3 linked regions of the Modestobacter italicus genome follow. Each later gene encodes a partner of the first gene's protein in a complex. Links are inferred from orthologs where the notes say so. Each region holds a gene or a part of one and is shown in the gene's direction. Other genes may lie near its edges. The genes, in order: MODMU_RS25500, rplL and rplA.

What was found.
Region 2: MODMU_RS25500 (region 1) and rplL share a complex: the UniProt entries of both Escherichia coli proteins name them as parts of the 50S ribosomal subunit. The link is inferred for Modestobacter italicus from one-to-one orthologs.
Region 3: MODMU_RS25500 (region 1) and rplA share a complex: the UniProt entries of both Escherichia coli proteins name them as parts of the 50S ribosomal subunit. The link is inferred for Modestobacter italicus from one-to-one orthologs.

What each region holds. Positions count from the first base shown.
Region 1 is NC_017955.1:5,358,590-5,364,272, reverse strand. What follows is about bases 1,703-4,366. They hold MODMU_RS25500 (type B 50S ribosomal protein L31), read left to right. Parts: upstream 1,703-2,737; coding sequence 2,738-2,995; downstream 2,996-4,366. Other genes in these bases: MODMU_RS25495 (purine-cytosine permease family protein), read left to right, coding at 3,120-4,366; MODMU_RS25505 (FAD-dependent oxidoreductase), read left to right, coding at 1,703-2,608. In the rest of the region: MODMU_RS25510 (iron-siderophore ABC transporter substrate-binding protein), read right to left, coding at 7-1,011; more of MODMU_RS25505, read left to right, coding at 1,187-1,702; more of MODMU_RS25495, read left to right, coding at 4,367-4,622; MODMU_RS25490 (cysteine hydrolase family protein), read left to right, coding at 4,619-5,155; mycofactocin biosynthesis glycosyltransferase MftF, read left to right, coding at 5,152-5,683.
Region 2 is NC_017955.1:4,922,719-4,925,671, reverse strand. It holds rplL (50S ribosomal protein L7/L12), read left to right. Parts: upstream 1-1,258; coding sequence 1,259-1,648; downstream 1,649-2,953. Other genes in the region: rpoB (DNA-directed RNA polymerase subunit beta), read left to right, coding at 2,185-2,953; rplJ (50S ribosomal protein L10), read left to right, coding at 625-1,239; rplA (50S ribosomal protein L1), read left to right, coding at 1-228. UniProt on the Escherichia coli protein: The binding site for several of the GTPase factors involved in protein synthesis (IF-2, EF-Tu, EF-G and RF3). Is thus essential for accurate translation.
Region 3 is NC_017955.1:4,924,304-4,930,179, reverse strand. The notes cover bases 3,020-5,876. They hold rplA (50S ribosomal protein L1), read left to right. Parts: upstream 3,020-4,016; coding sequence 4,017-4,736; downstream 4,737-5,876. Other genes in these bases: rplL (50S ribosomal protein L7/L12), read left to right, coding at 5,767-5,876; rplJ (50S ribosomal protein L10), read left to right, coding at 5,133-5,747; rplK (50S ribosomal protein L11), read left to right, coding at 3,461-3,889; nusG (transcription termination/antitermination protein NusG), read left to right, coding at 3,020-3,414. Also shown: MODMU_RS23395 (gluzincin family metallopeptidase), read left to right, coding at 1-395; MODMU_RS23390 (pyridoxal phosphate-dependent aminotransferase), read right to left, coding at 406-1,665; preprotein translocase subunit SecE, read left to right, coding at 1,975-2,460; more of nusG, read left to right, coding at 2,506-3,019. UniProt on the Escherichia coli protein: One of the primary rRNA binding proteins, it binds very close to the 3'-end of the 23S rRNA. Forms part of the L1 stalk. It is often not seen in high-resolution crystal structures, but can be seen in cryo_EM and 3D reconstruction models.

The sequences.
Region 1 (5,683 bases):
TGGGGGTCAGGCGGCGGCGGAGAGCGCGGTCAGGTAGTCGTCCAGGTCCCAGGTCATCGACAGCACCGTGGGCGGGGAGACGGCGGCGATGAGCTCGTCGCCGACGAGGGTGGCGTGGTGCCCGGCGGCGACCGCCGGGATGGTCGCGGTGTACGGCTGCGCCGCGAAGGCGTCGGCCTCGGCCTGGCTGGAGGCGTAGCTGAGCAGGATGTCGCTGTCCAGCTCTGCCGCCCGCTCGTAGCTCAGCGTGGAGTAGAAGGTCGAGTCCCCGGTCGACAGCGCGGTCACGCTCGGGGCCACGGTCAGGCCCAGGTCGGTGAGGAACTCGACCCGGGGGTCGGCGGCCGCGTAGACGTAGAGGGTCGGCGGCACGTCCCACACCGCGGCGACGCTCCGGCCCTGCAGCTCGGGGTGCTCGGCGGCCGCCTCGGCGACCGCCTGCTCGGTGTCGGCGACGAGCTGCTCGGCGTCCTCGGCCCGGCCCAGCGCCCGGCCCACCGTGGTGACGACCTCGCGCCACGGCGTCGTCCAGGCCTCGCCCGGGTAGGCGACCGTCGGGGCCAGCGCCGACAGCTTCTCGTAGTCCTCCTGCGTGATGCCGGAGTAGTTGGCCAGGACGACGTCGGGGTCGGCGGCCGCGATCGCCTCGAAGGGCACCTCCTCGGTGTCGGGGAGGACGGTCGGCGTCTCGGCGCCCAGCGCGTCGAGCTCCTCGGCGATCCACGGCAGCACGCCCTCGGCGTCCCCGCCGTAGGCCTGGAACGGGATGGCGACCGGGACGACGCCCAGCGCGAGGGCGGCGTCGGTGCTGCCGAAGCCCCAGGTCACCACCCGCTGCGGCTCCTCGGCGATCGTCGTCTCCCCGAACGCGTGCTCCAGCGTGACCGGGAAGGCCGCCGAGGAGCTGCTCGGCGCGGCTGCGGTGGCCTCCTCCGCCCCGGAGCTGCAGCCGGTCAGGACGAGTGCGGCCGCGAGCAGGGCGGTGCCGGCCAGGGTGGTGCGGTGGTGCACGGAGGACTCCTCGGGTCGGTCAGGTGAGGCTCACCTAACCAGCCGGGGATCACGAACGGGTCACCGGGCGTCGTCCGGCCGGCGTGCGTGGCGCTGGTGCGACCCGATCGTTGGTTGTAGCTTCCACCGACCAGGCACGGGGCCACCCGGTCGAGACGGGGAACGGACGACGTCGATGCAGGTCGTGATCGCAGGGGGCGGCGTGGCCGGGCTGACCGCAGCCCTGGCCCTGGCCCGCCAGGGGCACCGGGTGCAGGTCGTCGACCGGGACGACTCACCCCGGCCGGCGGACGTGGCCGGCGCGGCCGCGTGGCCGCGGCGCGGGGTGGCGCAGTTCCAGCAGCCGCACGCCTTCCTGGCCCGGCTGTTCCACGAGCTGGAGCGCGGGCTCCCCGACGTGCTGGACAGCCTGCGGGCGATCGGCGTGCCGCAGGTCGAGCTGGTCGACGGCCTGCGGGCGATGTGGTGCCGGCGCAGCACGCTGGAGTGGGTGCTGCGCGGCACGGCCGAGGCCGAGCCGGGCGTGGCGATGGTCTACGCCGCGGTCCGCGAGGTGCGGGTCGACGGCGGTGCGGTCACCGGGGTGGAGCTGGCCGACGGGCGGGTGCTGCCCGCCGACCTGGTGGTCGACGCCACCGGGCGCCGCGGACGGGTGTCCCGCCCCTGGCTGCAGGAGGTCGTCGACTCCCCGGCCGACGAGGTCTACACCTCGCGCCGCTACCGCCTCCGGCCCGGCGCCTCCTTCGGGCCGGTGAACCGCGGGGTCATCTCCGTGGCCGAGGGCGACGGCTACACGCTGCTGGTGTTCCCGCACGACGCGGACGTGTTCACCGTCTGCTTCACCCGGCTGCCCGACGACCCCGGGCTGACCGGGCTGCGCGAGACCGCGGCGTTCGAGGCGGCCACCCGGCTGGTCCCGCTGGCCGCCACCTGGACCGACGCCGACCGGGCCGAACCGGTCTCGGACGTGGTGGTCATGGGCGGGCTGCGCAACACCTTCCGGGAGCTGGCCGGGTCGGCCCCGCTCGGGTTGCAGCCGCTCGCCGACGCCGTGTGCACGACCAACCCGCACTTCGGCCGGGGCACCTCGCTCGCCGTCTCCCACGCGCTCCGCCTCGCCGGCGCGGTCGCCGCCGCGCCGGCCGACGCCCGCTCCTGGCGCGCGGAGCTGGACGCCTGGAGCCGGGGGGAGCTGCGGGCCTGGTTCGACGACGCGCGGCGCACCGACGAGGCGCGCGCCGCGATGTGGCGCGCGGTGCGCGACGGCGGGGGCCCGGCGGTCGGCAGGCCGCCCGCCGGTCCGGAGGTCCCGCACCTGCTGGTGCTGGCGGCCGCCGGTGCCGACCGCACGGTCGGCCGGGCGGTGCTGCGGCACATGCACCTGGTGGACCCGCCCGAGGCACTGGCGGAGGTGCGCCCCCGGGTGGCCGACCTGCTGGCCGCGGGGTGGCTGCCGGGACGGCCGGTGCCCGGGGCGGCGGCGAGCGCCCCGCCCGGGACGCCGAGCGGTGCCCCGGGCGCGCCGGCCGCACCACCGCGCCGCGAGCTCGTCGAGGCGCTGCGGCCCGAGCTGGGGTCGGTGGCCAGCACCGCGTAGCGGGAGGCCGTGACGGCGGCGACGAGCCGCGGGCCGGGAACAACCGCGGCGTCGGTTTGTTGTCCGTACCGACGCGATCAGCCCGCCCCAACGGGGGCGGACGTCCCGCGCAGACCGAGAGGACCAGCCATGCGCAACGGCATCCACCCCGAGTACCGCACCGTCGTCTTCCAGGACACCTCGACGGGTGCGACGTTCCGGACCCGTTCGACGGTGCAGACGAGCCGGACGATCGAGCTCGACGGCGAGACCCTGCCGGTGGTCCCGGTCGAGATCAGCGCGTCGTCCCACCCGTTCTGGACCGGCAACCAGCGCGTGCTGGACACCGCCGGCCGGGTCGAGAAGTTCAACCAGCGCTACGGCGCGCGGAACCGCACCCGCAGCTGACCCCGCGGCACTCCCCGACGACGCCGCCGGCAGGTCCTCCCCGGACCGGCCGGCGGCGTCGTCGTGCGTCCGGGGCCGACCGCGCGGTTAGGGTCTCGGCCCGGGAGCGGGGACGGACCCGCCGGTGAGGACGGAGCACGCGATGGCGCACCAGGTGACCGGGGAGCCGGCTGCCTCCACGGCACGCGTGGCGGTGGAGACCAACGGCATCAACGTGATCTCCGAGTCCGAGCGCAAGGGCACGCCCCGCCAGCTGTTCTGGCCCTGGTTCGGCGCGAACGTCAGCGTGCTCGGCCTGGCCTACGGCGCCTTCACGCTCGGCTTCGGCATCTCCTTCTGGCAGGCGGTCGTGGCCGGCGTCGTCGGCATCGTGGTCAGCTTCCTGCTCTGCGGGTTCATCGCCATCGCCGGCAAGCGCGGCTCGGCCCCCACCCTGGTGCTCAGCCGGGCGGCCTTCGGCGTCACCGGCGGCAAGGTCCCCGCCGTCCTGGCCTGGGTGCTCACGGTCGGCTGGGAGACCGTGCTCACCTCGTTGGCCACGCTGGCCACCGCGACCGTCTTCACCGAGCTGGGCTGGGGCGGCGGCACGGCCACCCAGGTCGTCGCGCTGCTGGTGGTCGCCGGGCTGGTCGTCGTCGGCGGGGTGCTCGGCTTCGACCTGATCATGCGCATGCAGGCGGTCATCACCGTGGTCACCGGCGTGCTGACCGTCGTCTACCTGGTCCTGGTGGCCGACGAGATCGACTGGGGCACCGTCAGCGGGCTGCCGTCGGGCTCCACCCAGGCGTTCATCGGTGCGCTCGTCTTCGTGATGACCGGCTACGGCTTCGGCTGGGTGAACGCCGCCGCGGACTACTCCCGCTACCTGCCGCGCTCGGCCTCGACCCGCGGCGTCGTCGGCTGGACGACGTTCGGCTCGGCGCTGGCGCCGGTCGTGCTGCTGGTGGTCGGTCTGCTGCTGGCGGGCTCCTCGGCCGACCTGGCCACCGCCATCGGCGCGGACCCGATCGGTGCGCTGGCCACCCTGCTGCCCACCTGGTTCCTCGTCCCGTTCGCGCTGGTCGCCGTCCTGGGCCTGGTCGGCGGGGCGCTGCTGGACATCTACTCCTCCGGCCTGGCGCTGCTGGCGGCGGGCGTGCGGATCCCCCGGCCGGTCGCCGCCTCGATCGACGGCGTGCTGATGGTGCTCGGCGCCATCTGGGTCGTCTTCCTCGCCGAGGGCGACTTCTTCGTGCAGTTCCAGGGCTTCCTGATCACCCTCGGCGTCCCGGTCGCCGCCTGGTGCGGGATCGTGCTGGCCGACCTGCTGCTGCGCCACCGCGACTACGCCGAGGCCGACCTCTACGACCCCCGCGGCCGGTACGGCGCCGTCCCGCCGGTGCCGCTGGCGCTGCTCGTGCTCGGCACGGTGCTCGGCTGGGGCCTGGTCACCAACGGCTACGCCAGCTGGCTGACCTGGCAGGGCTACCTGCTCGAGCCCCTCGGCCTGGGCGGCAAGGACGGGACCTGGGCCTTCGCCAACCTGGGCGTGCTGGTCGCCCTCGTCGTCGGGTTCGCCGGCACGCTGCTGCTCCGCCGCGGCGCGGTGCGCCGGCAGGAGGCGCTGGCACCGCAGGAGGCGAGGTGACCGACGGCGTGCTCGTCGTGGTCGACGTGCAGCACGTCTTCGCCGACGCCGGCTCCCCGTGGGGTGCGCCCCGGTTCGCGGAGGTGCACCCGGCCATCCGCCGGCTGACCGCCGCCTTCCCCGGCCGCGTGGTGCACACCCGGTTCGTCGCCCCGGCCGAGCCCACCGGCGCGTGGGTGCCCTACTACGAGCAGTTCCCCTTCGCGCTGCAGCCCCCCGACGCAGCGCTGTACGCCCTGGTCGACGACCCCGGCGGCGCCCCGGTGCTGGACGCGCCCACCTTCGGCAAGTGGGGCCCCGAGCTCGCCGCGCTCGTCGGCGACGGGCCGGTGCTGCTGGCCGGCGTGTCGACCGACTGCTGCGTGCTCTCCACCGCGCTGCCGGCCGCGGACGCCGGGGTGCCGGTGCAGGTGGTCACCGACGCCTGCGCCGGGGCCAGCGACGCCGACCACGGCCGGGCGCTCGCGGCGATGGCCCTCTACGCCCCGCTGATCACCCTCACCACGACCGACGCGGTGCTCGCCGGGCGATGACGGTCCCCGCGCCGCCCCCGGACCGGCTGCCCGACGGGTTCGCCGTCCGGCTGGCACCGGGGACCCAGCGCCGGGACGGCGGGACGACGCTGCTCGGCGGGTCCCCGTTCCGGATGCTGCGGCTCGCGCCCGCCGCCCGGACCCTGCTGGACGGCGACCGGCTCGAGGTGACCGACGCCCGCACCGCGGCGCTGGCCGCGCGGCTGCTGGACACCGGCGTCGCCGACCCCGACCTGCCGCCGGCGCCGCTCCCCGCGGTGACCGTCGTCGTCCCGGTCCGGGACCGCACCGACGGGCTGGCCCGGCTGCTGGCCGCCCTCCGCGCCGACCCGGGGACGGCGGGTTGCCCCGTGGTCGTGGTCGACGACGGTTCCGCGGAACCGTCCGAGGTCGCCGCGGTGGCGGCCGGCGCCCGGCTGCTCCGCCACGAGGAGGCCCGCGGCCCGGCCGCCGCCCGCAACGCCGGCCTGCGTGCCGCCGGCACCCCGCTGGTCGCCTTCGTCGACTCCGACTGCGTGCCGGAGCCCG
Region 2 (2,953 bases), 440 kb from region 1 along the record:
GTCGACAAGCAGGCCAACCTGCACCTGGTGATCGGCAAGACCTCCTTCGACGAGGCCAAGCTGGTGGAGAACTACGCCGCCGCGCTCGACGAGGTGCTCCGCGCCAAGCCGTCGGCCGCCAAGGGCCGCTACGTCAAGAAGGTCACCGTCTCGACCACCATGGGCCCGGGCATCCCGGTCGACCCGAACCGCACCCGCAACCTGCTGGTGGACGAGCCCTCCGTCTGAAGAAACACCTCGTCCTCCTCACCCCTCGCACGCTCGGGGTGAGCCTCTGGACGAGGCCGGGCGAAGCCCTGTGACGTTGACGGCGTCGCCCCTCCGGGGGCGGCGCCGTCCGTCGTCCCGGGGGCGTTGGCGGGCGCGCTCCCGGATGGCGTACTCTTGTCGGCGTTCCCCCCAAGACCGCATGGTCGTCGCACGTCCGCGTGCGATCGAAGGTCCGGATGTCCGGACGACCCGCGCAGGTGGACGGTACGACGAACGCGTCGCGGCTCGGGCTCGCCCCAGGCCCGGCCCGTCCCTCGCCCCGTGCGCACTGCGCCGGGGCGTTCCTCGTCTCCGGGCCCTCGATCGCGGCAGGCGCACGCCGCCGGCGGTCGCCCGACAGACGAGAGGAGGCCCATGCCCACGCAGGCGAAGGCCGCGGTGATCGAGGAGATCACCGAGCGGTTCAACAACTCCAGCGCGGCCGTGCTCACCGAGTACCGCGGGCTGACCGTGGCGCAGCTGACCCAGCTGCGCCGTTCCCTCGGTGCGGGCAGCAGCTACGCCGTCGTCAAGAACACCCTGACGAAGCGGGCCGCGGACTCGGTCGGCCACACCGACCTGGCTCCGCTGCTCACCGGCCCCACCGCGATCGCCTTCATCGAGGGCGACCCGGTCGAGGCCGCGAAGGCCATCCGCGACTTCAGCCGCGCCAACCCCCTGCTCGTCATCAAGGGTGGCGTGGTCGAGGGCCGCACGGTCGACGCAGCCGAGGTCTCGCGCCTCGCCGACGTCGAGCCCCGTGAGGTCCTGCTGGCCAAGCTGGCCGGCGCGATGAAGGGCAACCTCACCAAGGCCGCCGGGCTGTTCCAGGCCCCGCTGTCGCAGGTCGCCCGGCTGGCCGCCGCGCTGCAGGAGAAGAAGGAGTCCGCCGAGGGCGCCTCCGCTCCCGCCGCCGACGACACCGCTGCTGCTGACACCACCCCCGACACCACCGATGCTGCCGCGGACTCCGCGGCCAGCACCGACTGACCCCCTTCAAGGAGACACCATGGCCAAGCTCTCTTCCGACGAACTGCTCGACGCCTTCAAGGAGATGACCCTCCTGGAGCTGTCCGACTTCGTGAAGCAGTTCGAGGAGACCTTCGACGTCACCGCCGCTGCCCCCGTCGCCGTCGCGGCCGCCGGCCCCGTCGGCGGTGGCGCTGCCCCCGAGGCCGCCGCCGAGCAGGACGAGTTCGACGTCATCCTCGAGGCTGCCGGCGACAAGAAGATCCAGGTCATCAAGGAGGTGCGCACGCTGACCTCGCTCGGCCTCAAGGAGGCCAAGGACCTGGTCGACAACGCGCCCAAGCCCGTCCTGGAGAAGGTCGCCAAGGACGCCGCCGAGAAGGCCAAGGCCTCTCTCGAGGGCGCCGGCGCCACCGTCACCGTCAAGTGACCCCCCGCCCGGCGGTCTCGACCGCCGGGGCCCGCCCGGCTCGCTGAGCCGGGCACCGCACCACCCCGCGTTCCCAGCAGGGGCCGTCCTCCTCCCGGAGGGCGGCCCCTGCTGCGTGCCGGGGGCCCCGCTCGAAGACACTCGCGCGCCGTGGCTGTCCGTACCGGGGAGGCACTGGCATCATCTGCTGCGACCGACCTCGCTCCCCGCTCCGCGGGCGGCCCGGCCCTCCTCGCGGAGGCGTCGCCCCGCCCTGGCACCGGTGGCGCCGGCCACCCCTCGGGGTGGGGCACCGGCCGACCCGGCAGCCGACGTGGACAGCGGCGCGTAGCAGGGGTAGGGTCTCCTGTTGCGCTGCCCTCTGACTGCCAACCCGCCGACACGGGTCACCAGGGGTGCCCGGGAACGGCTCCGGGCCACCTCGTGTTGACGCCTCTGGCGGGATCGGCATCCGCGGTCAGCCTCGCCGATACCGACGACGACCCAGGACGAAAAGCACCCGCCCGCACGTCGTGAGGTCCTTGGAAGGACGCATCTTGGCAGGCTCTCGCCCCACCAGCACCACCACCACTGATAGCAGCACCACCCCGGTCGACGTCCAGCCCGGTCCCCGCACCGGCGGTACCGACCAGCAGAAGATCCCCGGCGCCCCGCTCCGCGTCTCGTTCGCCAAGATCCGCGAGCCGCTCGAGGTCCCGGACCTGCTCGCCCTCCAGACGGCCTCGTTCGACTGGCTGGTCGGCAGCCCGCAGTGGAAGGCCACCCTCGCCCCCGAGGAGCAGGCCGACGCGGTCGGCGGTCTGGCCGAGATCCTCGAGGAGATCTCCCCGATCGAGGACTTCAGCGGCTCCATGTCGCTGTCCTTCTCCAACCCGCGCTTCGAGGACGTCAAGGCGTCCCTCGAGGAGTGCAAGGACAAGGACATGACCTACGCGGCGCCGCTGTTCGTCACCGCCGAGTTCATGAACAACACCACCGGCGAGATCAAGAGCCAGACGGTGTTCATGGGCGACTTCCCGATCATGACGAGCAAGGGCACGTTCGTCATCAACGGGACCGAGCGCGTGGTCGTCTCCCAGCTGGTCCGCAGCCCGGGCGTCTACTTCGACAAGACCCTGGACAAGACGTCGGACAAGGACGTCTACAGCGCCAAGGTCATCCCCAGCCGCGGTGCGTGGCTGGAGTTCGACGTCGACAAGCGCGACACCGTCGGCGTCCGGATCGACCGCAAGCGCCGCCAGCCGGTCAGCGTCCTGCTCAAGGCCCTCGGCTGGACCGAGGACCGCATCCGCGAGCACTTCCAGT
Region 3 (5,876 bases), 440 kb from region 1 along the record:
GGTTCTACGGGATGGTCGGTGACTCGCAGTTCCGCGACCCGTGGCTGGACGAGGCGTTCGCCAGCTACGCCGAGTCGGTCACCGGCGACCCGCCCCCGGACCAGGTGAGCCGGCTGCTGGCCACCGACGGCGACGTCGGCGGCTCGATGGCCTCTTTCCCCGACGACCGCCGGTACGTGACGGCGGTCTACGGCAAGGGCGCCGCCGCGCTGCTCACCGCGCGCCGGCAGGCCGGCCCCGAGGCCTTCGACGCAGCCCTGCGCTGCTACGTCGACGCGCAGGCCTGGACCACCGCCACCCCGGCCGACGTCGGGACGGCGCTGGCCGACCTGCCGGCCGCCCTGGCCGTGCTGCAGCAGGCCGGGGCGCTCGACCCCGAAGACCTGCCCGGCTGACGGCTGCGGCTCAGCCGGCGGAGCCGAGCAGCCGCTGCATCCGGGAGACGCCCTCGACCAGGTCGTCGTCGCCGAGGGAGTAGGACAGCCGCAGGTAGCCGGGGGTCCCGAACGCCTCCCCGGCGACGACGGCGACCTGGGCCTCCTCCAGCAGCAGCTCGGCGAGCTCGACGCTGGTGTGCACGGTGCGCCCGGCTATCGGCCGGCCGAGCAGCGCCTTCACCGACGGGTAGGCGTAGAAGGCGCCCTGCGGTTCGGGGCAGGCGACCCCCGGGATCTCGCGGAGCATGGCGACCATCGTCTGCCGGCGGCGGTCGAAGGCGGCGCGCATCGTCGCGACGGCGGACTGGTCACCGGTCAGCGCCGCGACGGCGGCCAGCTGCGAGACGTTCGCGACGTTCGAGGTGGAGTGCGACTGCAGCGCGGTGGCGGCCGCGACCACGTCGGCGGGGCCGAGCAGCCAGCCCACCCGCCAGCCGGTCATGGCGTAGGTCTTGGCGACGCCGTTGACGACGACGCAGCGGGACTGCAGCTCGGGCACCAGCGCCGGCATCGACGGTGCGGTGGCCCCGCCGTAGACCAGGTGCTCGTAGATCTCGTCGGTGAGCACCCACAGCCCGGCGTCCAGGGCCCAGCGCCCGATCTCGGTGACCTCCTCCGGCGGGTGCACCGCCCCGGTCGGGTTGGCCGGGGAGCAGAACAGCAGCAGCCGGGTGCGCGCCGTGCGGGCGGCCTCCAGCTGGCCCACCGACACCAGGTAGCCGCTGGCCTCGTCGGCGACCACGGGCACCGGCACGCCGCCGGCCAGCCGGATCGCCTCGGGGTAGGTGGTCCAGTACGGGGTCGGCAGCAGCACCTCGTCGCCGGGGTCGAGCATCGTGGCCAGCGCCTCCTGCACCGCCTGCTTGCCGCCGTTGGTGACCAGCACGTCGGCCGGGCGGGCCTGCAGGCCGGAGTCGCGCAGCGTCTTGGCGACGATCGCCTCCTTGAGCGCGGGCAGCCCGCCCGCCGGGGAGTACCGGTGGTTGGCCGGGTCCTGGGCCGCGGCCACCGCGGCGGCGACCACGTGCGGCGGCGAGGGGAAGTCGGGCTCACCTGCGGCGAAGCCGATCACCGGGGTTCCGGCGGCGCGCAGCGCCTTGGCGCGGGCGTCGACGGCCAGCGTCGCCGACGGGGTGATCGCAGCGACCCGCCGGGAGACCCGGCGCTCGGCCGGCCGGACCGGGGGCGGGACCGGGACCGCGGGGTCGGGCACGGGAGCGGTGGTCATGGCGGGGATCGTGTCAGACCAGCGAGGTCGTCCCGGTGCCGTCCCGCACCCCGCGGGAGGGTGCCCACCTGCCGTGTTGGCCGTCGGTGCCGGCGGTCCCGTACACTCGACGACCTGGGGCCAGTGGGACCCCGCCACCGGCGTGCCCCGGGGCTCCTCTCGAGGAGCTCGGTCGCGCCGTGACGCGGCCCGGCGTCCCCTAGGGGTGTAGCTCAATTGGCAGAGCAGCGGTCTCCAAAACCGCAGGCTGCAGGTTCAAGTCCTGTCACCCCTGCCACCACCTGACCGACGACCGAGGAGCGAGGCGCTGTGAGCGAGGAGAAGGACGGCGAGCCGACCGACGGCGCCCGCGCCGACGACGAGCTGACCGCCGAGCAGATCGACGCCGAGACCCCCGGGGTCGAGGACGCCGCCGAGCTCGAGGCCGCCGAGGCCGAGCTCGCCGACGAGGCCGAGTCCGACGAGGACAAGGTCGTCGCCACGCCCACCCGGCGCCGGCAGCGCAGCACCTCCAGCCGTCCGGCCGGCCGCTCCACCGGTGCCACCCGCGCCGGCGACGGCACCCGGTCCCGGGCCGACGCCGAGCGGGCCCGCGCCGCCGAGCTGCGCGACAAGCGCAGCATCGGCCGGTTCCTCCGCGAGGTCGTCGCCGAGCTCCGCAAGGTCATCTGGCCCGGCCGCAAGGAGCTGATCACCTACACCACCGTGGTGATCGTCTTCGTCGCGGTCATGGTGGCGCTCGTCGCCGGCCTCGACATCCTCTTCGCCCAAGGTGTGCTCGCCGTCTTCGGCTGACCCGCACACCCTGGCCTGCACCACACCCGACAAGGAAGAGACCCAGTGACGGACCCCCGCGAGCCCTTCGAGACCGACAGCGCGGTCGAGGGCACCGACCTCGACGACGCCGCTGCCCTGGCCGGGACGGTCGACGTCGAGACCGGTGTCCGCGAGACCGGTGCCGCCGAGGGCTCCCTCGAGACCACGGACCTGACCGCGGACAACCCGATGGGCGACGCGCCCGTCTCGGGCAACGCCGGCAGCAGCCGTGGCTCCGTCGACGACGCACTGGTCGCCGACCCGCTCGCCGAGCCGGCCCCCGACCACGACCCGCTGGTCACCGAGACCCTCGAGGCCGCCGCCGAGCACGACGAGGACCCGGCCGAGGCGCTCCGCTCGACGCTGCGCAGCCAGTTCGGCGACTGGTACGTGATCCACTCCTACGCGGGCTACGAGAACAAGGTGAAGACCAACCTCGAGTCCCGGATCACGTCGCTGGACATGGAGGACTACATCTTCCAGATCGAGGTGCCCACCGAGGAGGTCACCGAGATCAAGAACGGCAAGCGGACCCAGGTCAACCGCAAGAAGCTGCCCGGGTACCTGCTCGTCCGGATGGACCTCAACGACGAGTCCTGGGGCGCGGTGCGCAACACCCCCGGCGTCACCGGCTTCGTGGGCGCCACCTCCAAGCCCTCCCCGCTGAGCATCGACGAGGTCGTCAACCTGCTGGTGCCCGCGGTCACCGAGAAGCCCGCCGCGGCTGCCGAGGCCGCACCTGCCGCCTCCTCGACCGCGGTCGTCGAGTTCGAGGTCGGCGAGTCCGTCACCGTCATGGACGGTCCGTTCGCGACGCTGCCGGCCACCATCAACGAGATCAACCCCGAGCAGCAGAAGCTCCAGGTCCTCGTCTCCATCTTCGGCCGCGAGACGCCGGTCGAGCTGTCGTTCACCCAGGTCTCGAAGATCTGACCTGAGTGCGCCTGCACTCCCCTGATCAGCAGAGAAGAAGGAAGTCATGCCCCCCAGGAAGCGGTTGACCGCGGTCATCAAGCTCCAGATCAACGCCGGTGCGGCCACCCCCGCGCCGCCCGTCGGCCCGGCCCTCGGTCAGCACGGCGTGAACATCATGGAGTTCTGCAAGGCCTACAACGCTGCGACCGAGTCGCAGCGCGGCAACGTCATCCCGGTCGAGATCTCGGTCTTCGAGGACCGGTCGTTCACCTTCGTCACCAAGACGCCGCCGGCAGCGCGCATGCTGCTCAAGGCCGCCGGGGTGGACAAGGGATCGGGCGAGCCGCACAAGACCAAGGTCGCCACGGTCACCCGTGACCAGGTCCGCGAGATCGCCCAGACCAAGATGGCCGACCTCAACGCCAACGACCTCGAGCAGGCCGAGAAGATCATCGCCGGCACCGCCCGGTCGATGGGCATCACGGTCCGCTAGTCAACGGCCTCGTTCCGAGGCTCGCCCCGAGCTCGCGAGGGGTGAGGAGAACGAGGTCCTTTCACTGTGGGAGGGCCGGCCAGGCCCGTTCACCACACGACCCCGTTCCGGGGGAAGGAGCACCACCATGGCCAAGCACGGCAAGAACTACCGCAAGGTCGCCGAGCTCGTCGACGACAGCACGCTCTACAGCCCGCTGCAGGCCGCCGGCCTCGCCAAGCAGACCTCGACCACGAAGTACGACGCCACCGTCGAGGTCGCGATCCGCCTCGGGGTCGACCCCCGCAAGGCCGACCAGATGGTCCGCGGCACGGTCAACCTGCCGCACGGCACCGGCAAGACCGCCCGCGTCATCGTCTTCGCCACCGGCGACAAGGCCGCCCAGGCCGAGGCCGCCGGCGCCGACGTCGTGGGCTCCGACGACCTGATCGAGCGGATCCAGGGCGGCTTCCTCGACTTCGACGCCGCCATCGCGACGCCGGACCAGATGGCCAAGGTCGGCCGGATCGCCCGCATCCTCGGCCCCCGCGGCCTGATGCCGAACCCGAAGACCGGCACCGTGACCCCCGACGTCACCAAGGCCGTCAACGACATCAAGGGCGGGAAGATCAACTTCCGCGTCGACAAGCAGGCCAACCTGCACCTGGTGATCGGCAAGACCTCCTTCGACGAGGCCAAGCTGGTGGAGAACTACGCCGCCGCGCTCGACGAGGTGCTCCGCGCCAAGCCGTCGGCCGCCAAGGGCCGCTACGTCAAGAAGGTCACCGTCTCGACCACCATGGGCCCGGGCATCCCGGTCGACCCGAACCGCACCCGCAACCTGCTGGTGGACGAGCCCTCCGTCTGAAGAAACACCTCGTCCTCCTCACCCCTCGCACGCTCGGGGTGAGCCTCTGGACGAGGCCGGGCGAAGCCCTGTGACGTTGACGGCGTCGCCCCTCCGGGGGCGGCGCCGTCCGTCGTCCCGGGGGCGTTGGCGGGCGCGCTCCCGGATGGCGTACTCTTGTCGGCGTTCCCCCCAAGACCGCATGGTCGTCGCACGTCCGCGTGCGATCGAAGGTCCGGATGTCCGGACGACCCGCGCAGGTGGACGGTACGACGAACGCGTCGCGGCTCGGGCTCGCCCCAGGCCCGGCCCGTCCCTCGCCCCGTGCGCACTGCGCCGGGGCGTTCCTCGTCTCCGGGCCCTCGATCGCGGCAGGCGCACGCCGCCGGCGGTCGCCCGACAGACGAGAGGAGGCCCATGCCCACGCAGGCGAAGGCCGCGGTGATCGAGGAGATCACCGAGCGGTTCAACAACTCCAGCGCGGCCGTGCTCACCGAGTACCGCGGGCTGACCGTGGCGCAGCTGACCCAGCTGCGCCGTTCCCTCGGTGCGGGCAGCAGCTACGCCGTCGTCAAGAACACCCTGACGAAGCGGGCCGCGGACTCGGTCGGCCACACCGACCTGGCTCCGCTGCTCACCGGCCCCACCGCGATCGCCTTCATCGAGGGCGACCCGGTCGAGGCCGCGAAGGCCATCCGCGACTTCAGCCGCGCCAACCCCCTGCTCGTCATCAAGGGTGGCGTGGTCGAGGGCCGCACGGTCGACGCAGCCGAGGTCTCGCGCCTCGCCGACGTCGAGCCCCGTGAGGTCCTGCTGGCCAAGCTGGCCGGCGCGATGAAGGGCAACCTCACCAAGGCCGCCGGGCTGTTCCAGGCCCCGCTGTCGCAGGTCGCCCGGCTGGCCGCCGCGCTGCAGGAGAAGAAGGAGTCCGCCGAGGGCGCCTCCGCTCCCGCCGCCGACGACACCGCTGCTGCTGACACCACCCCCGACACCACCGATGCTGCCGCGGACTCCGCGGCCAGCACCGACTGACCCCCTTCAAGGAGACACCATGGCCAAGCTCTCTTCCGACGAACTGCTCGACGCCTTCAAGGAGATGACCCTCCTGGAGCTGTCCGACTTCGTGAAGCAGTTCGAGGAGACCTTCGACGTCACCGCCGC